2 linked regions of the Thiosocius teredinicola genome follow. The protein of the gene in region 1 interacts with the protein of each later gene in a pairwise test. Links are inferred from orthologs where the notes say so. Each region holds a gene or a part of one and is shown in the gene's direction. Other genes may lie near its edges.

Evidence for each region.
Region 2: the proteins of B1781_RS08165 (region 1) and B1781_RS17315 interact in binary tests that used the Escherichia coli proteins (3 or more experiments, as listed by UniProt). The link is inferred for Thiosocius teredinicola from one-to-one orthologs.

The regions. Positions count from the first base shown.
Region 1 is NZ_CP019936.1:1,671,939-1,683,955, forward strand. The notes cover bases 4,370-7,287. They hold B1781_RS08165 (flavodoxin), read left to right. Parts: upstream 4,370-5,520; coding sequence 5,521-6,054; downstream 6,055-7,287. Other genes in these bases: B1781_RS08155 (flavodoxin domain-containing protein), read right to left, coding at 4,370-4,712; B1781_RS08160 (NifB/NifX family molybdenum-iron cluster-binding protein), read right to left, coding at 4,768-5,244; B1781_RS08170 (leucine-rich repeat domain-containing protein), read left to right, coding at 6,096-6,647; B1781_RS08175 (Fe2+-dependent dioxygenase), read right to left, coding at 6,822-7,287. Outside these bases: B1781_RS08130 (ATP-binding protein), read left to right, coding at 1-826; B1781_RS08140 (ankyrin repeat domain-containing protein), read right to left, coding at 1,731-2,306; B1781_RS08145 (hypothetical protein), read left to right, coding at 2,539-3,291; B1781_RS08150 (hypothetical protein), read left to right, coding at 3,560-4,066; more of B1781_RS08155, read right to left, coding at 4,263-4,369; more of B1781_RS08175, read right to left, coding at 7,288-7,505; B1781_RS08180 (TonB-dependent receptor), read right to left, coding at 7,587-9,890; B1781_RS08185 (energy transducer TonB), read right to left, coding at 9,915-10,745; B1781_RS08190 (ExbD/TolR family protein), read right to left, coding at 10,742-11,146; B1781_RS08195 (ExbD/TolR family protein), read right to left, coding at 11,149-11,541; B1781_RS08200 (MotA/TolQ/ExbB proton channel family protein), read right to left, coding at 11,528-12,017. UniProt on the Escherichia coli protein: Low-potential electron donor to a number of redox enzymes. Involved in the reactivation of inactive cob(II)alamin in methionine synthase.
Region 2 is NZ_CP019936.1:3,649,923-3,661,987, reverse strand. What follows is about bases 3,154-6,119. They hold B1781_RS17315 (regulatory protein RecX), read left to right. Parts: upstream 3,154-4,384; coding sequence 4,385-4,855; downstream 4,856-6,119. Other genes in these bases: alaS (alanine--tRNA ligase), read left to right, coding at 5,049-6,119; recA (recombinase RecA), read left to right, coding at 3,345-4,388; thpR (RNA 2',3'-cyclic phosphodiesterase), read left to right, coding at 3,154-3,254. Outside these bases: B1781_RS17340 (glycosyltransferase), read left to right, coding at 1-1,818; B1781_RS17335 (cupin domain-containing protein), read right to left, coding at 1,897-2,178; B1781_RS17330 (CinA family protein), read left to right, coding at 2,260-2,736; more of thpR, read left to right, coding at 2,733-3,153; more of alaS, read left to right, coding at 6,120-7,676; B1781_RS17305 (aspartate kinase), read left to right, coding at 7,766-8,995; carbon storage regulator CsrA, read left to right, coding at 9,151-9,333; B1781_RS17285 (MBL fold metallo-hydrolase RNA specificity domain-containing protein), read right to left, coding at 10,364-11,758; B1781_RS17280 (DUF192 domain-containing protein), read right to left, coding at 11,892-12,065. UniProt on the Escherichia coli protein: Modulates RecA activity through direct physical interaction. Can inhibit both RecA recombinase and coprotease activities. May have a regulatory role during the SOS response. Inhibits DNA strand exchange in vitro.

The DNA.
Region 1 (12,017 bases):
CGAAGGCGATGACGACAACGAAGAACCGTTGGCGGTCGCCGTCGAGGATGCGGCCGATGAAGAAGAGGTCGCAATCCGTGCGACCCGGCCGGAGTACGCCGAGTACCAGTCGGTGCGTGCGATGATCGAAAAGGGCGACGCCACGATCCGCATGGTCGACGATTACTGCGAGCGTGAGACCGGCTGGTTGAAGCTGGTCTCGGACCAGCTGGGCGAGCAGATTCACGACCTCGACGGCGAGATCGACGACGAACAAAGCCGTGTGCAGGAAGCGATCAACCTGTCGGATGTGCTCAATGGCCTGACCGACAAGCGTGAAGAGGTCGAAGAGCGAATCGAAGACCGCCACCGTGCCCTGGAACTGCTGCAGGGCGCGATCGCCCACCTGTCCGGCCACTTCAATCGCGACATCAAAGAACTGGTCGGCAAGATGCTGCCGCTGTTCACCGACGGCCGCTACGAACACCTGCAGATCGACCCCGGCCTCAAGGTACGCGTGTTCTCGAGTGAGAAACGCGATTTTATGGACCTCGACGAGGTTTCCAGCGGTACTCAGCGCCAGATCATGCTCGCGCTGCGCCTGGCCCTGTCGAAGAAGCTGTTGAGCCGCACCGTGAAAGGCAAGCAGTTCGCCTTCCTCGACGAACCGTTCGCCTTCTTCGACCAGGAACGCACCCGCCAGGCCCTGCATGCACTCGCCAACCTCGGCGACGACATCAGCCAGGTGTGGATCGTGTCGCAGGACTTCCCGGAGAACTGCGAGGAGACCTTCGACACCACGATTCACTGCGATCGCGACAGCGATACCCTAAATCTGACAACTTGATGTAGAATGCGCGGCTTTCCGGCGACAAGGTCGGAATCCGGCGAGCCTCAAGTGCGCTGTCGGGACACAATCTGGAGAGGTGGCTGAGCGGTTGAAAGCGCACGATTCGAAATCGTGTTTAGGTTAGCGCCTAACGAGGGTTCGAATCCCTCCCTCTCCGCCAATAAAACAAAAGGCCCCCGTGTGGGGCCTTTTGTTTTATTCGACCTCGAGCGATTGATTCGAACCCTCGTTTCTAAATGGCGGTTCGACAGCCGGCACGCAGTGCTGGCGCAGACGCCGGCTATGCCGGTGCCCCGAAGGGGTGAGCTGCGAAGCAGCGAATCAATCCCTCCCTCTCCGCCAATAAAACAAAAGGCCCCCGTGCGGGGCCTTTTGTTTTATTCGACTACGAGCGATTGATTCGAACCCTCGTTTTTAAATGGCGGTTCGACAGCCGGCACGCAGTGCTGGCGCAGACGCCGGCTACGCCGGCGCCCCGAAGGGGAGAGCTGCGAAGCAGCGAATCAATCCCTCCCTCTCCGCCAGTAAAGGAAAAGGCCCCCGCGTGGGGCCTTTTGTTTTATTCGACTACGAGCGATTGATTCGGACCCTCGTTTTTAAATGGCGGTTCGACAGCCGGTACGCAGTGCTGGCGCAGACGCCGGCTATGCCGGCGCCCCGAAGGGGTGAGCTGCGAAGCAGCGAATCAATCCCTCCCTCTCCGCCAATTAAGTAAAAGGCCCCCGCGTGGGGCCTTTTGCTTTGTTCGACTACGAGTGATCCGATTCGAACCCTCGTTTCTAAATGGTGGTTCGACAGCCAGCCCGACCAACCGGTCCAATTTTGCATGAGGAGCGATCGTCCCAGAGCGGCCAAGCATTCCGGGTCTCTAGTTCGTTCGAAAGATACCCAACATATTCGGTTACTTTGCAGAATGACCCAATAACAGCTCGATAATCGCTTGCTGTTTCCGATGCTTGGCCAAATCCAAGGCGGTTTGCCCATACTGATTTTTTACGTCGATATCAGCGCCTTGCTCGATCATCGAGGTCATCGCCTTCACCCTCCATTCGACAGGCAAGTCAGAAATCACCGTCGTCGTGATCAGTGGGTTGCCCACGTCGTCCATGAAATTAGGGTTGAACCCATAGGTCATGAGCGCATCGGCAATTATGACCCGTTTGGCTTGTTTGGCAGCGATTCTTTGGTCTGCCTTTTTCCTGGCGGCAGCGATGTCGGCTTCGCTTACGATGTCCCTGCTGTATCCGCCAGGAGGTGGCGCTGCCGGCAGAATCGTGCATTCAACCAAGTAGGAAATCTGCTTTGGGGCCAGAGAAGCGGCAGATGCTGGCTCGAACTCGCCGTGTTTCGCTTCCAAACACCAACGCGACATGTCCTCCGCCAATGCGAAGTCCTGAGCAAAGGAAGGTCCGCAGAACCCCGCGACTGCAATAGCGATGACCGCGAGTCTAGCCAGACGCTTAAGGCGTGAACTCAACGTAACCTCCCGTTCTTGGTACTAAGCGATGCGGCAACGCATCTGACGGCCAATGTCCTATCGAGTTCTAGTATTGTTGCGAACTTATCCATTTATTGCGCTGCATGACTTGGTTGTTTTCGCCGCTGTTTGCACTGAAAACGCTGACATTAAAGAAAGGCGCATAAGCCTGTGCAATACTTGGTTTCGGCATCTGCCGCTCATTTGAGCAGACCAGCCCTGAGATGACAAAGTGATGCCGAATACCTTGGTCATTCAATCCCACCGGTCACCCTTGCCCTATCCATGGCTTGCTGGCTGCTTGGAATCGGTACGCCGTTGGTGCGTTTTCAACAAGTTTGACTACCGTTTCCTCGATGATGAGCTGTTCACTTGCCTCGACGCTGAGTTGCTGGAGAAATCTGCAGAACAAAGGGTGATCGCAGCGGATCTGGCGCGTCTGAAAGTACTACAAACTGCTTTGCGTGACGGCATTGAAACAGTGGTTTGGCTAGATGCAGATTTCCTGATCTGCGATCCGGATAATTTTGTGTTGCCCGAGACACCGTACGCTGTCGGTCGCGAGGTCTGGGTGCAGCACGATCGGCAAGGGAGGCTGAAGGTGTACAAAAAGGTTCACAACGCCTTCCTGATGTTCCGTCACGGCAACACGTTTTTAGACTTTTATCTCGAGACAGCCGAACGACTGTTGCGCCAACACCAAGGCGGAATGCCACCGCAGTTCATCGGACCAAAACTGCTGACGGCCCTACATAACGTCTGCCAGCTACCCGTTATGGAATCCGCTGGAATGCTGAGTCCGTTGGTGATCCGAGATCTGCTGCAGGGCGGGGGAGAGGCGCTGCGGATGTTTCATGCGAAGTCAGCCGCGCCGCTGGCGGGCGCCAATCTCTGTGCATCGAGTTGTGACAAGGGCCAGGTAGACAGTGCCGAGATGGGGCAGCTTATCGAGGCCCTGACTGCGAAACCGCATCTATTGCTGTGAGCTGTGGTGCGGCCGCACCAGAGCCTTGGGATGGCGTGCGTTCCAAAGGTCGTATTCGGAATGTCGACGATGGCTTCGACGGCAATTGGTAAGCACGATATTTTCCTCGGTATGGGCTTTGCGGGAGCTTCCAGCCTGTCTAGTGATTAGCAGCATCGGTTGAAGTATTATCCGAGGCACTCGCGGAAGGCTGGTAATACCTACGCGGTCGTGTGCGAAGGCAAACGGTCCCCCAATTGTCTAAGAATGTGCCGAAGGAACAACACCCATGAGGCGACTCTATTTTCTCGTGCCAGATCTGAAAACCACACATCTCGTGGTGCGGGCTTTAAAAGCTCAGGGAGTTGATGACCGCCATGTCCATGTGGTTGCTGCGCCGGGTACCGAGCTGGATGATCTGCACGAAGCGACCGTCAAAGAGACGAGCTACCTGATGCCTGCCATGAAGAAGGGCGCCGAGTACGGGGGCACGATGGGGCTGCTGGTCGGGCTGCTGGCTCTTAGTCTCCCCGGGGTCGTACTCGCAGGTGGGGCAATGCTCGCAATGGGTGTGCTGGGAGCGGGAATGGGAGCTTGCCTGGGTTGTTTACTCGGCGAAGATATCGAAAACGTGCATGTGAAAAAGTATGCATCAGCGATTGCCGGCGGCCAGTTGCTTGTGCTGGTGGATGTGCCTGAAAAGCGAGTGGGTGAGTTTCAGGCGTTGATCAAGCAACACTATCCCGACGCCAAGCTGGAAGACACAGAGGCGACGTCGCCGGAGTTTCCGTACTGAGGCGCAACGAGACTGCGAGCGCATTCGGTATAAGGCGATCGCGGGTCACGCATCAGAGGCCATGTCGCGTTCAAGACTGAAGCCGCAGCGTCATGCTGACAGCGCGCCGCAGCCCCCACACTCTGATTCCGTTATCGCCAAGCGAGTCGCTAACCATTGGCCAGCGATCCGGCGGATCGTTCTGCCTCTTTTTGACTCAGGCCAGCGCGCTTACCCATTCGTTTGCCCACAAGGCAGCCGTGAGTGGCTGATTGTCGACCTTTCTCGCATCCAATGCGCAGATTTCGCCGACTCGTTTGGCGCCGGATAGATACAAGGCATTCTCCATCATGTAGCCTGCTTGGGCGAAGTGCTCGTAGCCGCTGTCTCCCAACGCGATGATGCCGTAAGTGCGGTCCTTGAGGTCGACGGTTTGCTCGTCGAGCGCGAAGAACAGCGGATACAGGTTGCTCGGCAGTTCGCCGTTCCCAGTGGTAGAGCAACACACCAGTAGCGCTTCGTCGGCATCCTGTTGCAAGTCGTGAGTTGTAGGCTCGGTATTGAGCCGTGTTTCGTGACCCTGCCGGTTCAGCACATGGGCAACGGCGGCCGCAGTCTGTAGGGCGCGGCCGTTCACAGAACCAACGATGATCTGTATCTTTGCCACGGCTTTACCTCGTCAGCAACCGTTTGCCGGCTCAGCGGACTGCAACCGGGGTGAATTATTCAACCCAGCCTTCTTCTTCCATATCCTCGAAGCGCGAATCGGACTTCGAGGTTTTCTTGCTGACCACGCGCTGTAGCATCGGCGACATATCGCCACTCAGCTCGCCTTGCAGTTCTTCGATGATCTCTTCGATCTCAGGTCCGCCTTTGACGACGATGGGATTGACGCCCAGCATGACCAGCTGCTTAGTGGCCGAACCCCCGATTGACCCGACGTAGACCAGGTCGCAGCCGTGCAGCCATTTCAGCTTCGGTTTCAGCTTGTCTTCGTTGCCGTCTTTCTTTTCTTTGGGAAACACCTTGGTTGCCATCAGCGTGGCTGAATCAGCGTCTACGCCGAACACATGGAAACCCTGCGAGGAACCGAAATGTTGGTTGACGCATTCGCCGTCCGACGAGGCGAAAGCCACCATCAACAGGTTTGGGTCGGCTGCCACTTCGGCAACGCTCTCGACTTCGGCCACTTCACTCATCGCTTCCTCCGCTCAAGTGGGCAAGGTGGTCACAACTACTCAAGTATCAGCACGATTCGTTCCACCCAAACTCGGCGCGCCGAAGGCATGGCATAACACTTGCCACACAACAGCCAACGCCTTGAGTAGGACCGATCTAGAGGCGGCAACCTGGTCAAATCCGGGTCGTGATAGGGACATTCACTGTAGCGATTGTAAGTTTTACAACAACGCGCCTGATGCTGGTCGCCTGGTTTTGGCGAGTACCCGACAGGACGCATCTGGTGGGAGATCAAGATGGCAAAGATAGGTCTTTTCTACGATACCGATACCGGCAACACCCGCAAGGTCGCCAAGCTGATCAACAAGCTGTTCGACGACGGCGATATCGACATGAAGAATGTCACCAAACTCGAGCCGGCCGACTTCGAGGCATATTCCGCCTTCATCCTCGGTACGCCCACGCTCGGCGATGGTGAATTGCCCGAGAACTGGGAGGCCTTCCTGCCGCAGCTCGACAATGTCGATTTCAATGGCAAGACCGTTGCCTTGTTCGGCCTGGGTGACCAGGAAGAGTACTCGCACGAGTTTGTCGACGGGCTTGGCCTGTTGTACGAAAAGCTCGATTCGCTGGGTGCTTCGTTCATCGGTTTCTGGCCGACCGAAGGCTATGAGTATGAGATTTCGGCAGCCGAAGTCGACGACCAGTTCTGTGGCCTGGTGATCGACCAGGACAATCAATCGGGCCAAACCAAAGAGCGTGTCGAAGCCTGGGTGGCGCAGATTAAGCCGGCGTTGCTGGCAGCCGCCACCGAAGCCGAAGCGGCTTGATCGCGTGACGGGTATGAACGAGTAGGGACGGGTAATCGAAGATGAAACTGACTGACATCGCCTTTGAAGACGACGCGTTCAAAGCCTGTGTGCTGGCCACCGGGTGCGAGAACGCCGAAGACATTACCGAACTCGTTTGCCGCAAACAGAAGATCACGAGTGCGGCGGGCGTCGAGCATCTGTGCAATCTGAAATTGTTGGACCTGACGCGCAATGAACTCGGTGCACTGGACCTGGCGAAAAACACCAAGCTTGAAGAATTGTTTGTTGGGAATAATGAGCTCGAGATGTTGGATATCAGCGGTTGTACTGAGCTGACTTACATCGAGGTGTTCATCAATCAGCTTGAAGAGCTGAACGTCGGCAACAGCCCGATGCTGGAAACCCTGTGCGCAGACAAGAACGACCTCGAAAGCCTCGACGTCAGCAAGAATCCCGAGTTGCTCGATCTTCGTCTGAGCGGTAATGAGCTGTCGGAGCTTGATCTGTCGGCCAACGCAAAGCTGGAGAAACTGGATCTGCAGAAGAACCCGCTAAGCGATGAAACCAAGGCCGCCATCCAGGAGCTCGGCGACATTCAGGTTCATCTTTAAGGCTTGAGGGGCAACACCGACGACGCCAAATGCTTGCGCCGTTCGCCCGGTGTTCATGCCGGGTGGAGCGATTGCGACTAGTGGCAAGAACGCCGAGCACGATCTAACGGCGATTGTCGTAGTTAAACCGCAGTTTGTGATGCCGATGATGGTTTGGCAGATAGCTTCAATGATTCACGTGTCGGCCCACTGTCTCACCAGGTTGTGATACAGCCCGCTCAGCCGCAGGACATCATCGTGGTTGTCGCCAAGCGATGCAGTCAATGACTGTATCGAATGGTCCAGGTCGTGCAGCATTGCGCGCTGCTGGTTGTCGCGCACCATGCTCTGCATCCAGAAGAATGAGCTGATGCGTTCACCACGGTTGACGGGTGTTACCTGGTGCAGGCTGGTCGAAGGGTAGAGGATCATATCGCCGGCCGGCAGTTTCACCGATTGGCAACCGTAGTTGTCCTCGATCAGCAGTTCGCCACCGTCGTACTCGTCGGGTTCGCTGAAAAACAATGTAGCCGACAGGTCGGTACGGATGCGGACGATCGAGCCGGGGATCGCACGGATGGCATTGTCGACATGCAGACCGAAAGACTCGCCGCCGCCGTAGCGGTTGAATAGGGGTGGAAATATCTTTGCCGGCAAGGCTGCCGAGATAAAGGTCGGGTGCCCTGCCAAGGCATCCAGAATGCGATCTCCGATCGCTCGTGCGGTCGCTGAATCTTCCGGTAGTTGTCGATTGGTTTTGACGGCCCCGGATTGTGTGCCCGCGGTAACCTTGCCGTCGACCCACGCGGCTTGGTCCATTTGTTGACGGATGTCGGCCACTTCCTGTTTGGTGAATACGTTCTCGACAACGGTCAGCATGGGCGTTCTCTCAATAAAAGGACGCCTCCGGACAGAGGCCCGGAGACGTCAAGGCTCCAAATCGTTCGACGTGGGGCGGCCTTAGAAGGTGTAGTCCAGCGTCAATGTGGCTGAGCGACCTTCGCCGATATAGGTGAATGGTGCACCTGAGCGATACAGGGCGTCGTAGTACTCTTCATCGGTCACGTTGAGCACATTGACCCGTGCCTTCAGGTTCTTGCTGAACGCGTATTCGGTCATCAGGTCAAGCCGCGTATTGGCATCGATGGTGTTATCGGTCGGCGCGCCATTGGGCGTTCCACCCGATATCTCGCCGGTGTAGGTGACGGTGCCGCCAATGGCCCACTCCGGTGTCGCCTGGTAGCGCAGCTGCACGTTGGCACTGGTTTCCGCGGTATTCGGGAACGGGTCGCCGATCTCGTCCGGGTCATCCGACTCGGTGATCTCGGTGTCCATGAAGGTCGCCCCAGCGAACAGGCTGAGCTTGGGTGTGATGTTGCCGGTCAGGCCCAGTTCGAGGCCGCGCACCCGCATCTCGCCGACCTGGGTCAACACCACCGGCGCACCGCGCCCGCCGGAGGATGAGATCACATCCTCTTTGGTCACCTGGAACACGGCTGCGGTGAACAACAACTTGTGATCCATCAGCTCCCACTTGGTGCCGATCTCGATGTTGGTGTTCTTCTCGGGTGAAGGGAACTCGCCGTTGGCGTCTTCACACAAACCACCATAGGCGCAGTTGGTAAAGGCATCGAACTGCTCGCCCGTTGGGTTCGACGAGGTGCTGTAGGCCAAGTAGACGTTGCCGTTGGCCCAAGGCGAGTAGGTTACACCGAAGTGGCCGTTGAGGAATGATTCGTCGTTGGTGACTTCGCCATCCGTGCCACCGGTGTAGGCGGTCGGACCGGAGTTCACGCGGTAGTCGAACGAGTCGTGGCGCAGCCCGGCGAACACCTCCCAGTCGTCGTTGATCGTGACCGTGTCCATCAACCAGAGTGAGCGGGTCTTGACCTCCAGCTCGGCGTATCTGTCGGTATTGGGTACCAGTGTGCCGCCGCCCTGAAGCCAGGCGTAGTTGTTCGGGTTGTTGGGGTCGCCCGCGTTGGGCGAACGCAGCGAGTCGGAATACGGCAGGTTTTCGGCCTCTTCCTTGGAGAACTCGAAACCGAACACGAAGGTGTGTCGCATGTCGGCCAGCTCGGTGTCCCACTGAAAGTTGGTCTGGTTGCCGAGGTAGGTGTTTTCCTGGTTGCGGTTCTGCGACGATGCGGCGACGAAAACGCCGGGGGTGCTGACGCCGATCGGCGTGCCGCCGGGAACGGCGCCGGACCTAAGCCCAGGGATGGTCACAACGTATTCGTTGGTCGTCTTGCCGTGACGTGTCTGGTTGGTGACCTTGAAGGCATCGGTAAAGTGGTACTCGGCCGACAGGGTCGCGATATCCGATCCGGTATCCCAGAAGTCACGCCCCTTTTGGCCGTAGAACTTACTGCCGGAGACCGGCTCACCCTCCACCGAGTCCCAAGGTACGCCGCCATCGGGCACATCCTCTCCACGCAGGTAGTAGTAGTCGGCAACGAACTTGAGCTTGTCGGTCGCCCACCAGTCGACGGCCACCGCCGCGCCCTTGCGCTCTTCGCTGGCCCAACCGCGATCCGGCACGTCGCGGTCCGCGTACAACAGGTTGGTGCGGATCGCGATATCGCGATTGAGCACGAAGTTGTTGTCGATGGTGTAGCGTTGCTTGTTGTCGGTGCCGACGCTGATCTGCGCACGGGTGAAGTCGAAGTCGCTGGGCTTTTTGGTCACGTTGTTGATCGCGCCACCGGTGGTGCCGCGGCCAGCGAAGCTCGAGCTCGGGCCTTTCGAGATCTCGATCTGTTCGACGGCGAAGGTTTCGCGCGTGGTCACGCCCGGGTCACGCAGGCCATCGACGAACACGTCGTTGCGCGCCTCGAAACCGCGAATGATGTAACGGTCGCCGAAGGCATTACCGCCTTCACCGGTACCGATGGTGATGCCCGGTTGGGCACGTAGCACGTCGGCCAGATCGGTATTGCCCGAATCCTCGATCGCCTCTTTCGGGATCACGGTAACCGTCTTGGGTGTTTCGCTGATTGGCCGGGTGTACTTGGGCGACGACAGGGTATTCACCTTGTACGGCGCACCGGGTTCAGCATGCGGATTCTTTTCGGCTTCGACTTTTTCTTCGACGGTCAACTTATCGAGCGTTGCGTCCGTGGCTGGATTGGCATCGGCCGAGTGCGCGATGCCGGCACTGAGTGAGCTGGATATCGCCAATGCCAGCGAGCTCAGGGTCGGCGCACTGTCTTTGCGCGGTCGTCGCAACGACAGCGGGGTCCCTTGGTTTTTCTGGTTCAGCATGGAATCTCTCCGTTAACTATGGCGCTACCGATGCAACGAAAATTCGATCGGTAGCGTGAGTTTGAGCGGGCCGTCCCCTATGGCTTTTGGTATCGGGGGGAATGGGCTCGCTCGTTTCAGCATCGCGAGAGCTTCCTTATCCAGGCGTTCGTCTCCCGAGCTGCGTTTCAACAGCTGGGTTTGAAGGCTGCCGTCGGCCGCAATGACGAAAGTCACCGTGGCAACGCCGGTAGCGCCTTCGCGCCTGGCAGAACGGGGATAACGTTTATGACGCGCGATCTGCGCCATCACTTGTGCGTAATACCCCTGACGTGCGGCAGGATCGCCGCCGGTTTCGAGTTGCTGACCGGTGCCCGTCGCTTGGGTAGAGGGTCGGCGTGCCGTCGTGTTATCGGCGACGGTCTGTTGTTTGATGGGTGGTGTGGGTGCCGGGGCAGGCGATTTGGGTTTCGCCGGCGCTATGCGTTTCGTCACCTGCTTGGGCCTGGTCGGCTTCTTGGGTACGACAGGCTTGGGTGCGATGGGCTTATCGACTGCCTTCTCAACCGGCTCGGGTTCGGTCTGCTGAACCACCTCGGTCGCCGGTTCTGTTTCCGGCGTCGGTTCTACCGGCGTCTCCTGCTCGGCAGGTTCGACCGGGGCTTCATCATTAACCGTCTCTTCAGGTGCCGGTTCGACCGGTTGTGGCGTTGGCGTGTAGCGGCCAGCGAGACCGACACTGACCTGAATACCGCCGACCCCGGCGTCCATCGCGCCGTCGTCGTGCGGGCGGTTGAACCAGGCCGCCGCTATCGCCGCATGCAGCAAACCGGCGAGCAGCAACGCAGACATCCAGTGACCTTTGTTCGGTGTCACTCGATCGTCTCCGTCGCAATCCGCAGCTGTGTGATACCGAGCCGGCGCACCGTGCGCAGCACCGGGTCGAGCGCCGAAGCGGGCAGGGCCTGATGAACACGGCATACCACAGCGGTGTTCTCGTCCGGCTCAAGCGTGTCGAGCAGTGGGTCGAGTTCAGCGGCGACGATCTCGCCATTGACGCGCATCACGCCGGTCGCGTCGATGCTGATGTCGATTGCGGTCACGACCAGCGCTTCATCGCTGGTTGAGCCGGGTACGTTCAGTTCGTCTTCGGTGTAGGCGTTGATCTGGCCGGCGATCATGAAGAACACCAGCAACAGAAAGACGATGTTGATCATCGGGATCAAGGCATCGTCGTCACTGCGCCGTTTGTGCGGCGCTGCGGTCCCGGGCAGCACGATCAGTACGACTCGCTGAGTTTGAGGTTGGCTATGCCGGCTGCTCGCAGGCTGTCGAGCACCCTGATCAGGGTCTGCACGGGCGTATCGGCGTGCGCGGTGACCACCACGTTGGCATCGCTACGTTTCCAGTCGGCAAACAAGGCGTCGGTTAGTGCAGTGCCCGGCACATGGCGTTGCCCATCCGCGTCGAAAGAGCCGTCGGCCGCGACCAGTACACTGCGCGTATCGGGCACCTGTTCGACCGACCCCGTGCTGGCCGACGCGAAGCCGATCTGCTGGTAGCGCACGAAGGTCGACGACAGCATGAAGAACAACAACATGATGAAGACCACGTCGATCAACGGAGTGAGCGGCACGTGCAGCGTCGGCCGTCGCTCGTTATGCGCGAGCACGGTGCAGCTCCAGCGGCTGGGCGTCGTGGCCATCCGCAGGTGCCAGGCGCGCGGCCGTCAGCATCCGACCGAAGCGGTCGTTCAGACCGGCGTTGAAACGATCGATTCGGCGCTCCAGCCAGTTGTGCGTGACGATGGCCGGTACTGCCACGATCAGACCGACGGCCGTGGTCAGCAGTGCTTTCCAGATACCTCCGGACAAGGTGCCGGGATCGACCTGGCGACCTGCGGCCTCCATCGCCTGAAACGCCTCGATCATGCCGAGCACCGTACCCAGCAGTCCGAGCAAGGGAGCGAGGCTGGCGATCAGTTCGATACTGCGCAGTTGCGAACGCAACTGTCCCAGTATCTTGCTCGCCTCGCGACCGATCTCGTCGATCAAGGCCTGACCACGCAGGCTGCCATCTTTCAGGTGGCGTGCAGACAGCACGAGGATGCGGCTTTGCGCATCGCGAGCGCGAGCTATCTCATCGATT
Region 2 (12,065 bases), 2.0 Mb from region 1 along the record:
TACATCATGGAGGCCTTCGATCAGCCGTGGAAGCGCGAGATAGAGGGCGAGGCGGGCAGCCATTGGGGGATCTACAACGTCGACCGCGAGCCGAAGTTCGCGTTCACCGCGCCGGTCGTGCCGGTGCCGAACTGGACCAATCTCGCGGCCATCAGTATCGGCCTGTCGATCCTGGTGCTGGCGCTGCTGTTCCGCGACAGTGGGGGGCTTTCGCCCGGCGGGCGCGGCTTCCTGGCATTGATTGTCTACGCCATCACTACGTTCGTCGTGTGGTTGCTGTACGACTTCACCCAGCAGTACCTGACGCCATTGATGCTGGGTGTCGGCATCATGCTGTTCGTCGCCGTGATCGGGGTTATTGTCGTGTTGTTGGCCGAGGCGCACGAGTGGGCCGAGGCCTTGTGGCTGAAACGTTGGCGGCGCTCGCCCGAGCCGCTGGTGGTGTCGGATGCCGAGCTGCCGAAGGTGTCGGTGCATGTGCCGGCCTACAACGAACCGCCGGACATGCTGATCGAAACGCTGGACGCGCTGGCCGCGCTCAACTACCCGGACTACGAGGTGTTGGTTATCGACAACAACACCAAGGATCCGGCGGTGTGGGAGCCGGTCAAGGCGCATTGCGAAAAACTCGGTGAGCGTTTCCGTTTCTTCCACGTCGCGCCGCTGGCCGGTTTCAAGGCTGGTGCGCTGAACTTCGCGATGCGCGAGACGGCGCCCGATGCCGAGGTGATCGCCGTTATCGACAGCGACTACTTGGTCGAAGAGAACTGGCTGCGCGAGCTGGTGCCGATGTTTTCCGACCCGAAGATGGCCATCGTGCAGGCCCCGCAGGACTACCGCGACGGCCACGAGAACGCGTTCAAGGCGATGTGCCAGGCCGAGTACCAGGGGTTCTTCCACATCGGCATGGTCACGCGCAATGAACGCAACGCCATCATCCAGCACGGCACCATGACCATGGTTCGCCGCAAGGTGCTCGAAGAGGTCGACGGCTGGGCTGAGTGGTGCATTACCGAAGATGCCGAGCTGGGTCTGCGCATCTTCGAGCGCGGTTACGCCGCCACCTATATTCCGCACAGCTATGGCAAGGGCCTGATGCCCGACACCTTCCTCGACTTCAAGAAACAGCGTTTCCGTTGGGCCTACGGTGCGGTCTTGATCATGCGCGATCACCTGTCGTCGTTGCTGGGGTTGAGCAAGACCAAGCTGACCGCCGGGCAGCGCTACCACTTCATCGCAGGGTGGTTGCCGTGGTTGGCCGATGGCTTCAACCTGGCCTTTAACCTGGCGGCAATCGGCTGGACGGTCGGCATGATCGTGGCGCCCGAGCATTTCGCGCCGCCGCACGTGATCTTTGCGGTGATGCCGCTCGCGCTGTTTCTGTTCAAGGTGTCGAAGATGTTCTTCCTGTATCGACACCGCGTGCAGGCGGGTTTCCGTCAGAGTATCGCGGCCGGACTGGCCGGGCTCGCGTTGTCGCACACGATCGCGCGGGCGATGCTCACCGGGTTCATTACCCGCAAGATCGGCTTCTTCCGTACGCCGAAGAACGCGGATGCACATAGTCTGCTGCGTGCCCTGCTCGATGCGCGCGAAGAACTGATGTTTCTGACGGCGTTGTGGCTCGGTGCCTATGCGGCGCTGCAGCGTCCCGATGGCGATATGCTCGACGTCCGCATCTGGGCGCTGATGATGGTCGTGCAGAGCATCCCGTACGCCGCTGCCGCATTAATGTCGTTGATCAGCGCAGCGCCGAAGCTGCCCGGCTGGTTGGTCGGACGGATGCGCGCGCTGTCGCACCAGTCGTCTGCACAATAGCTGACCCAGGGATTGCCTGATACCGGCGCCGTACTACGGCGCCCGGTTGGCCATGGCGCCCCGGGTTACGCGCCTTGCTTACTGGAAGTCGTAGTGCTTCTCGACGTCTTCGGTGATCTCCCAGGTGCAGCTCATGCCCTGCGGAAAGGTGATCAGGTCGCCGCGCTTGAAGCTCTGCGGTTCGCCGCCTTCGGGCGTCACCGTGAACTTGCCGCGCAGGATGTAGCAGGTTTCCTGTTGCTGATAGGTCCACGGAAAGGTCGAGGCCTCTTTGCGCCAGATCGGCCAATCGTAGACGCCCAGCACTTCGAGTTTCATCGGCGAGGGATTGCGCTCGACTAAGATCTGATCGTTGCTCATCATGCATTCCTGTTCGTTTATGCTGTCATCGACAGCCCGTTATGGCGGGCAAGTTTACCCGAACGCAGCCAAGGGCATTGAATGGAACGGACCGCAACGATCAACAGCTTGGCCGAACGTCTGCTGCAACGCGGTTGGCAGATTGCGTGCGCCGAGTCATGTACCGGTGGCGGCATCGCCGCGGCGCTTACCGACGTGGCGGGTTCGAGTGCCTGGTTCGATCGCGGCTTCGTGACCTACAGCAACCAGGCCAAACAGGAGATGCTGGGGGTCGCCGCCGAAACGCTGGCTGCGTTCGGCGCGGTCAGTCGTGAAACGGTGATCGAGATGGCTGCCGGTGCTCTGCAGCGGAGTCATGCGCAACTCACGGTGGCCGTCAGTGGTATCGCCGGTCCGGGCGGCGGGACGCCGCAGAAGCCGGTCGGCACCGTATGGCTGGCGTGGGCGACCGCCGATGAGGTCGTCGCCGTGGATCATCTGTTTCCCGGTGACCGTGCGCAGGTGCGCGCCGCGACGATCGACGCGGCCCTTCAGGGATTGCTGGACAGGGTGACATGAGCGACCAGACACGTCGCCTGTTCTTCGCCCTGTGGCCGGACGATGCGACGCGCCTGGCGTTGTTTCACTGGCAGACCTATAACCTGCCCGCCGATGTGCGCTGGCAGCACCGGGCCGATCTGCATATGACGCTGCATTTTCTCGGTCAGGTCGAACCCGATCGGATCGACGAGCTGCTGGATCTGGGTGAATCCGTTGGCAAAACGCCGTTCGGCCTGTTGCTCGACGAGATCGGCTACTGGCCCAAGCCACAGGTGCTGTGGGCCGGGCCGACGTCGCCTCCGGCCGAGCTGCTGAACCTGCAGCTGGCCTTGGGTGAAGGCCTGCACGGGCTCGGTTTTGCAACCGACGAGCGACCTTTTCGCGCCCACGTCACGTTGGCGCGCCGGGTGCACGAGCGACCTGCGACTGAGCCGCTGGCGCCGCTGGCCTGGCCGGTCAGCCAGCTCGCCCTGGTCGAATCCCGGCCGGGCAGGGCGCCGATGTATCACCCGGTCGGCCAATGGGCGCTGCATTGAGTGTCGATTGAAAAAATCCACTAGAAAACAAAAAGAGAACGAACTACACTGTCGCCAACCACGTTGAATCTGCTACCGGGGGATTAGGGAATGGACGATAACCGCAAAAAGGCGTTGGCTGCCGCGCTCACTCAGATTGAGAAGCAGTTTGGTAAAGGCTCAGTCATGCGCATGGGCGATGCCAATGCCATACGCAATATCGAGGTCGTGTCGACCGGCTCATTGAGCCTCGACCTGGCGCTCGGCGTAGGCGGCGTACCCAAGGGGCGGGTGATCGAAATCTTCGGTCCGGAATCGTCGGGTAAAACGACCATGACCCTGCACATCGTCGCCGAGGCACAGAAAACCGGCGGCACCTGTGCGTTCGTCGACGCCGAGCACGCACTCGATCCCGTTTATGCCGAAAAGCTCGGCGTGGACATGGACGAACTGCTGGTCTCGCAGCCGGATACCGGTGAGCAGGCGCTGGAGATCACCGACATGCTGGTGCGTTCGGGCGCGGTCGATGTCGTCGTGGTCGACTCGGTGGCGGCGTTGACGCCGAAGGCCGAGATTGAAGGCGACATGGGCGACTCGCACGTCGGTCTGCAGGCGCGTCTGATGTCGCAGGCATTGCGTAAGCTCACCGGCAACATCAAGCGTTCGAACACGGTCGTTATCTTCATCAACCAGATCCGCATGAAGATCGGCGTGATGTTCGGTAACCCCGAGACCACCACCGGCGGTAATGCGCTCAAGTTCTACTCGTCGGTTCGTCTGGATATCCGCCGTACCGGCGCGATCAAGAAGGGCGACGAGGTGGTCGGTAACGAAACCCGCGTCAAGGTGGTCAAAAACAAGGTCGCGCCGCCGTTCCGTCAGGCGACGTTCGAGATCCTGTACGGCGAGGGCGTATCGCGCGAAGGCGAGATTATCGAGCTCGGCGTCGCCCAGGGTCTGATCGAGAAGTCGGGTGCTTGGTACAGCTACAACGGCGACCGCATCGGCCAGGGTAAAGAGAACGTGCGCAACTTCCTGAAAGAGAACCCGGATATCGCGCGCCATGTCGAGACCCAGATCCGTGCGGCGCTGATTCCGGAATCCGTGCCAGAGCCTGACGCCGCCGAAAAGCCGGCGGCCGAAGACGACGCATGAGCGATGTCGTCGAGCAGGACGATGCGACAGCCGTCGAGCTGACGGCTGTCAAACTGCTCGCCAGCCGTGAACACAGCCGCTACGAGTTGCGCCGCAAGCTGGTGGCGCGTCATCCTGACGGCGCGCTCGTCGATGCGGTTCTCGACGACCTGACCGGTCGCCGTCTGCTCGATGACGAACGGTTCGCCGAATCGTATGTCGCCCAGCGAACCCGCAAGGGTTACGGCCCGGTTCGGATTCGCGCCGAGCTTGCCGAGCGTGGTATCGAGGGGGCGCTGGCCGAATGTTGGCTCGAAGCAGCCGGTGATCGCTGGACGGAATTGCTGGCCGACGTGGCGCATCGTAAGTTCGGCGACGCACCGGCCGAGGATATGCGGGCGCTGAGCAAACGCGGCCGGTTTCTCGAACAACGTGGTTTTCCCGTCAGTCTGATCCGCCGCTACCTCGACGACGTCAAGGCGTTCTGATCCACCTCGAATCTGCAGGCTGAGCCGCTCCTCCTATCTGTTTCGTTCACTCCCTGTTTGCCCCGATCGGGTGCATGGCTTCCGTGTGGGAGCTAATTGACTGAAATCTCGTGGTTTTGACAGCAATCCTCGGGTGACTTTTTCGCCCAACCTGCATACCATTTCTGTTTCGCTATCCGATACCCACTCCTGTATGAAAACCAGCGCTGATATTCGCTCCGCATTCCTGAACTATTTCGCCGGCAAGGACCACGCCATCGTCGAGTCGAGTCCGCTGGTGCCCGGCAACGATCCGACCCTGCTGTTCACCAACGCCGGCATGGTCCAGTTCAAGGATGTGTTCCTGGGCAAGGAAAAGCGCAGCTATGTACGCGCGACCACGTCGCAGCGTTGTGTGCGTGCCGGCGGCAAGCACAATGATCTCGAAAACGTCGGCTACACCGCGCGTCATCACACCTTTTTCGAGATGCTCGGCAATTTCAGCTTCGGCGACTATTTCAAGCGCGAAGCCATCCAGTACGCCTGGGAGTTTCTGACCAGCGTCATGGGGCTGCCCGCCGAGAAACTCTGGGTCACGGTCTATCTCGACGATGACGAGGCTGCCTCGATCTGGCTCGATGAGATCGGCGTCGATCCATCGCGTTTCACCCGCATCGGCGACAAGCCGGGCGGCAAACCACATGAGAGCGACAATTTCTGGTCGATGGGCGATACCGGACCCTGCGGTCCCTGCTCGGAGATCTTCTACGACCACGGCCCCGAGGTGTGGGGCGGCCCGCCCGGCACCCCGGAGGAAGACGGCGACCGCTACATCGAGATCTGGAACCTGGTGTTCATGCAATTCAACCGTGACGCCGACGGTGAAATGACGCCACTGCCCAAACCCTCGGTGGATACCGGCATGGGTCTGGAACGTCTCGCGGCTGTCATGCAGCATGTGCACTCGAACTATGAAATCGATCTGTTCGAATCGCTGATCAAGGCGGCGGCCGAGGCGACCAACACGACCGACCTGTCATCGAAATCGCTGCGCGTTATCGCAGACCACATCCGCTCCTGCGCCTTCCTCGTGGTCGACGGCGTGACCCCGGGCAACGAAGGGCGCGGCTATGTGTTGCGTCGGATTGTTCGGCGCGCCATCCGCCACGGCTACCAGCTCGGACAGCAACAGCCGTTCTTCTATACCCTGGTCGAGGCGCTCGACAAAGAGATGGGCGATGCCTATCCCGAGCTGCGCCGTTCGAAAGAAGTGGTTGCGCGCGTGCTCAGGGTTGAGGAAGAGCGTTTTGCCGAAACGATCGAGCAGGGCATGCGCATCCTCGACGACGCGATCCAGGGAATGGACAGCAAGGTGATCCCGGGCGAGGTCGTGTTCAAGCTATACGACACCTACGGATTCCCAACCGATCTGACCGCCGACATTGCGCGCGAGCGTGGTATGGAGATCGACCAGGAGGGTTTCGACAGGGAGATGGCGGCGCAGCGTGACCGCGCGCGTGCGGCCAGCCAGTTCGGCGTGACCGAGGTCGCCGAGTTCGATGTTGAGGGTGAGACGGATTTTACCGGCTACGAACGCCTGCAGGACTCGGCGACGGTGATCGCCTTGTTCAAGGACGGCCAGTCCGCCGATCAGCTCGACGCCGGGCAGAACGGTATGGTCGTGCTCGATCGCACCCCTTTCTATGCAGAGTCCGGCGGCCAGGCTGGCGATGTCGGCTATCTGAAGGTCTCCGGTAGCGCCGAGTTCGCCGTTACCGATACCCGCAAGCACGCCGGCACCGTGTTTGCGCATATCGGCGAGCTCAAGAGTGGCGAATTGCACGTTGGCGACAGCGTGGTCGCCGAGGTCGATTGCGACCGACGCAGCGCCACCGCGCTAAATCACTCGGCAACGCATTTGCTGCATGCAGCACTGCGCAAGGTGCTCGGTGAGCATGTCGGTCAGAAAGGCTCGTTGGTCGAGGCCGATCGTCTGCGTTTCGACTTCTCGCACTATGAGCCGGTAACGCGTGAGCAGCTGATCGAGATCGAACGCTTGGTCAACCAGCAGATTCGTATGAACCACATGGTCGAGACGCGCATTATGGCGATCGACGACGCCAAGGCCTCGGGTGCCATGGCGCTGTTCGGCGAGAAGTACGACGAGCAGGTGCGCGTGTTGCGCATGGGGGATTTCTCGACCGAGCTGTGTGGTGGCACGCACGTCAAGGCGCTCGGTGACATCGGCCTGTTCAAGATCACGATGGAGACCGGCATCGCATCGGGCGTGCGGCGTATCGAGGCGGTCACCGGCGGGCGCGCTGTCGAATGGATCGAGGCGGACGAAGAGCGTCTGCTGCGCATCGGCGGCATGGTGAATGCGGGCAAAGATGAGCTCGAGGACAAGCTGGGCAAGCTGCTCGAGCGCAATAAAAAGCTCGAGAAAGAACTCGACCAACTCAAGTCCAAGCTGGCCTCGGCTGCCGGGTCGGACCTTGCATCGCAGGCGGTCGACGTCAATGGTGCGAAGGTGCTTGCCGCGAGCCTCGAAGGTGCGGATCCGAAGTCGTTGCGCGACACCCTTGATCAGCTCAAGAACAAGCTCGGCAGCGCCGTAGTCCTGCTGATCGCGGTGAACGGCGAAAAAGTCAACCTGATCGCCGGGGTCACCAAAGACCTGACCGACCGCTGCAAGGCGGGCGACCTGGTAAAGCTGGCCGCGGAAAAGGTGGGCGGCAAAGGCGGCGGTCGGCCGGACATGGCGCAGGCCGGTGGCTCCGACCCCAGTGGGGTGCCGGCAGCGCTCGAGGCCGCCCAGGCCTGGGCGGCCGAAAAGCTTTAAGTCAGGGCGAAAATGTTGTTAAATCGCGCGTTTTCGCGGGCCTTTCAGGCCCGCCGATCAACTACAACCCAACGGGATTTCAGAGCGTCATGACGCTGATCGTCCAGAAGTACGGTGGCACCTCGGTAGGCACGGTCGAACGTATCCAGAATGTTGCTGCGCGCGTGAAGAAACACCGCGATCGCGGCGAAGACGTGGTCGTCGTGGTGTCGGCAATGTCGGGTGAAACCAATCGATTGATCGGCCTGGCCGGCGAGATCAGCGGTACGCCGAGCGCACGCGAGATGGATGTGCTGGTGTCGACAGGCGAGCAGGTGACGATCGCCTTGCTGTGCTTGGCCCTGCATGAGATCGGTTGCGATGCGCGCTCGTACACCGGGGCCCAGGTCCACATCCTGACCGACAGTGCGCATTCGAAGGCGCGCATCATGGATATCGATCATGCCCGCGTGTGCGCCGACATCAAGGCCGGTCGCGTGGTCGTCGTTGCCGGGTTCCAGGGTGTCGACGAAAAAGGCGATATCACGACCCTGGGTCGTGGTGGATCGGACACCACCGCGGTTGCAATGGCAGCCGCGCTCAAGGCCGATGAGTGCCAGATTTTTACCGACGTCGATGGCGTGTACACGACCGACCCGCGCGTCGAGCCCAAGGCGCGCAAGCTCGATCGCATCACCTTCGAAGAGATGCTCGAAATGGCGAGCTTAGGGTCGAAGGTATTGCAGATTCGCTCGGTGGAATTCGCCGGCAAATACAACGTGCCCCTGCGGGTCCTTTCCAGTTTCGAGGAAGGCGGTGAGGGCACACTGATAACTTTGGAGGAAGACGGCGTGGAAGCAGCCAAAATCGCCGGGATCGCGTTCAACCGCGACGAAGCCAAGCTGACCATCCGCGGTGTGCCCGATCAACCCGGTGTTGCGTACAAGATTCTCGGCCCGATCGGCGAAGCCAATGTCGAGGTCGATATGATCGTGCAGAATATCGCGAATGACGGTACGACCGATTTCACCTTCACGGTAAACCGCACCGACTACGCCAAGGCGATGGGAATTCTGCAAAAGGAATCGGCCGAACTGGGCGCGCGTGAAGTGGTCGGCGACGACAAGATCGTCAAAATCTCGCTGGTCGGCGTCGGCATGCGCTCACATGCCGGCATCGCGAGCAAGATGTTCGAGGCCCTCTCCAAGGAAGGTATCAATATTCAGATGATTTCCACCTCCGAAATAAAAATTTCGGTAGTGGTCGACCAGAAATACCTCGAGTTGGGTGTGCGATCTCTGCACGAGGCATTTGATCTTGCTGAGGAATCTGTCACCTGAATCAACGTTTTGCCTTCTTCTGGCGCAAGGATGTTGCTAAACTTGCTGCGCCCCTGATCCATAACTACAAACGGGGCAAGGTTGGCAAACAAGCACTTTCAGCGCGGCCCAAGGATCATGGTGATCCCGCTGGTGAGTGGCAAAGGAGTGGATCCATGTTGATTCTGACGAGGAGGGTCGGTGAGACCCTTATGATTGGCGACGAGGTTACAGTCACGGTGCTGGGCGTGAAAGGTAACCAGGTACGGATCGGCGTCAATGCACCGCGCGACGTGTCGGTGCATCGCGAAGAGATTTACGACCGTATCAAACGCGAAAACGGACAAGCCGACGACTGATACGTCGGGTTTATAAAGTTTTAGTGCCTAACTGATTGCGGGCGTCTTGCCCGGTGCATGCTCCAGGGCCAGCAGCGATGTTGGTCCTGGAGCATCACCCGATTGACAATCTCGGGTTGTCGCGAGGTTGCAAGGTGTTGCTTTGCCCTTAAAATAGCGCGGCTTGCCGATGTCGGATTGACCCGGCGACGGGCCCGAAGGGGTGAGGGACGAAGTCCCGAATAATCGCGCTCCCCGACATGGTCCGCAGGACCATTGGAGCGCCGAGCACAGATTTGGAGAGATGGCCGAGTGGCTGACAAGACAGCCAACGGCTGTCGCAGAACGTCGCCTCTGGCGACGGCCCCGAAGGGCTGAGGGACAAAGTCCCGAATAATCGCGCTCCCTGACATGGTCCGCAGGACCATTGGAGCGCCGAGCACAGATTTGGAGAGATGGCCGAGTGGCTGAAGGCGCTCCCCTGCTAAGGGAGTATGGGGTTAATAGCTCCATCGAGGGTTCGAATCCCTCTCTCTCCGCCATATTCCGGGCGCGGACTGATTGACATTCGTGCTAAAAACACGCAATATCCGCGCCTCGAAATTGCGCATGTAGCTCAGCTGGATAGAGTACCTGGCTACGAACCAGGCGGTCGGAGGTTCGAATCCTTCCATGCGCGCCATACCTAAAAGGCTCAGCTCATCGCTGGGCCTTTTGCCTTTCTACGGGGTCCGAGATTCGAACCTCCGACATCAAAATGGTGTTCGACAAGCGCCGGCGGAGCGCAGAACGGCCGTAGGCCGATAATCCTTCCATGCGCGCCATACCTAAAAGGCTCAGCTCATCGCTGGGCCTTTTGCCTTTCTACGGGGTCCGAGATTCGAACCTCCGACATCAAAATGGTGTTCGACAAGCGCCGGCGGCGCGCAGAACGGCCGCAGGCCGGTAATCCTTCCATGCGCGCCATACCGAAAAGGCTCAGCTAATCGCCGGGCCTTTTGCTTTGCTGTGCAGCAATAACGGCATATCGACCGCGAATCAAAGCCGCCACTCAAACATGCAATTCATCATGGCGTTCTGGCATGACGACGTCCGCATTGTCGGGCAACGCCTCGGCAAAGCGCTGCATGGCTTCCGGTTCACCGTGTACCAGGAATGTCTTGTCGGGCTTGGGTGCTGATTGCCACCACGCCAGCAACTCGTCGCGGTCTGCATGCGCGGAAAATCCACCGATGGTGTGTATCTGCGCATTGACCGGCATCTCTTCGTGGAACACGCGCACCGTCTGTGCGCCGTCGATGATGCGTCGTGCCAAGGTACCGCGCGCTGCATAGCCGACGAAGATCACGCTGCTGTCGCGTCGCCACAGGTTGTGCTTGAGGTGATGCCGTACCCGTCCACCGGTACACATTCCCGACCCGGCGAGGATGACCGCGCCACCGTCGATCCGGTTCAATGCCATTGATTGCGACGTTTCACGCGTGAAATGTAGCCCCGGCAGGTCAAAGGGGTCACGACCCTCGCTGAACATCTCCTTCGCTTCGGCGTCATAGCACTCGGGATGGTGGCGAAAGATCTGGGTTGCCGAGATTGCCATCGGTGAGTCGAGAAACACCTGTATGTGTTTCGGTAGCTGTCCCCCTTCGACGCCTTCGCGCAGGCAAAACAGCAGTTCCTGGGCGCGCTCCAGGGCGAAGGTGGGAATGATGACGTTGCCGCCCCGGTCCAAGGTGTTGCGGATGGCGGCGTACAACTCATCGATCGATGGCTGCAGCGCCTTGTGATCGCGATCGCCGTAGGTTGTTTCCATGACGACAAAGTCTGCCGGTGGTCGCGGCGCCGGGTCGCGCAAAATGGGCCGGCCGCTGTAGCCGAGGTCGCCTGAGAACAATACCCGCCGCTGTGAACCTTTGCTGTCGAACTCCAGCAGGACGCTGGCCGAACCCAGGATGTGGCCCGCATCAATGAAAGTTGCACGAACGCCGTCAGCGAGCGGTATCGGATCGCCGTAGCTTGCGGTGCGTCCGAAATAGTCCAGGCTGTTGAGCGTGTCGAGTGTTGTGTACAGCGGCGCGACTTTCTTCTTGTTGCCACCGTGACGTGATGCCCGGCGGTTTTTGCGTTCCGCGTCCTCTTCCTGCAGGTGGGCTGCGTCGAGCATGACCAGCTTGGCGAGTTCGCGTGTGGCCGCGGTGGTGACGATTTCGCCGCGAAAACCGCGTTCGGTCAATAAAGGTATGCGGCCACAATGATCGAGGTGCGCGTGAGTAAGTAGCAGGTAGTCGATGGATGATGGGTCGAACCCCAGGGGCTCGTGATTATCTTCTTCGAGTTCGCGGCCACCTTGGTAGAGCCCGCAATCGACCAGAATCCGCTTGCCCGCACATTCGACCAGGTGGCAGGAGCCAGTGACGCCTTGATCGGCGCCGTGAAACGCCAATTTCATGTTTTGCCTCCCGTTCTACCGAAAGGATCGCGCACGCCCCAATACGAACAACACACGCGACACGCGGTGGCGTGCTTTGGGTGTACGGCTATCGTCTCACCGAGTGCAGGTAGCGACAAGCGAAATGCGAGAGTCAGTCGGTCGGCGCATGTTGAACAGGCAGTGTGAGTTCGGCGCCCGGCGAGATTGCATGTTCGGCAAACCAGCCTCGTGGAACTTCGAGCGCATACAGCGCAGGCCGATCTGACTCGTGGAAGGTGCGATCATCCAGCGCCTGCATACGACGTATGTTGATGAGCCGACCGTC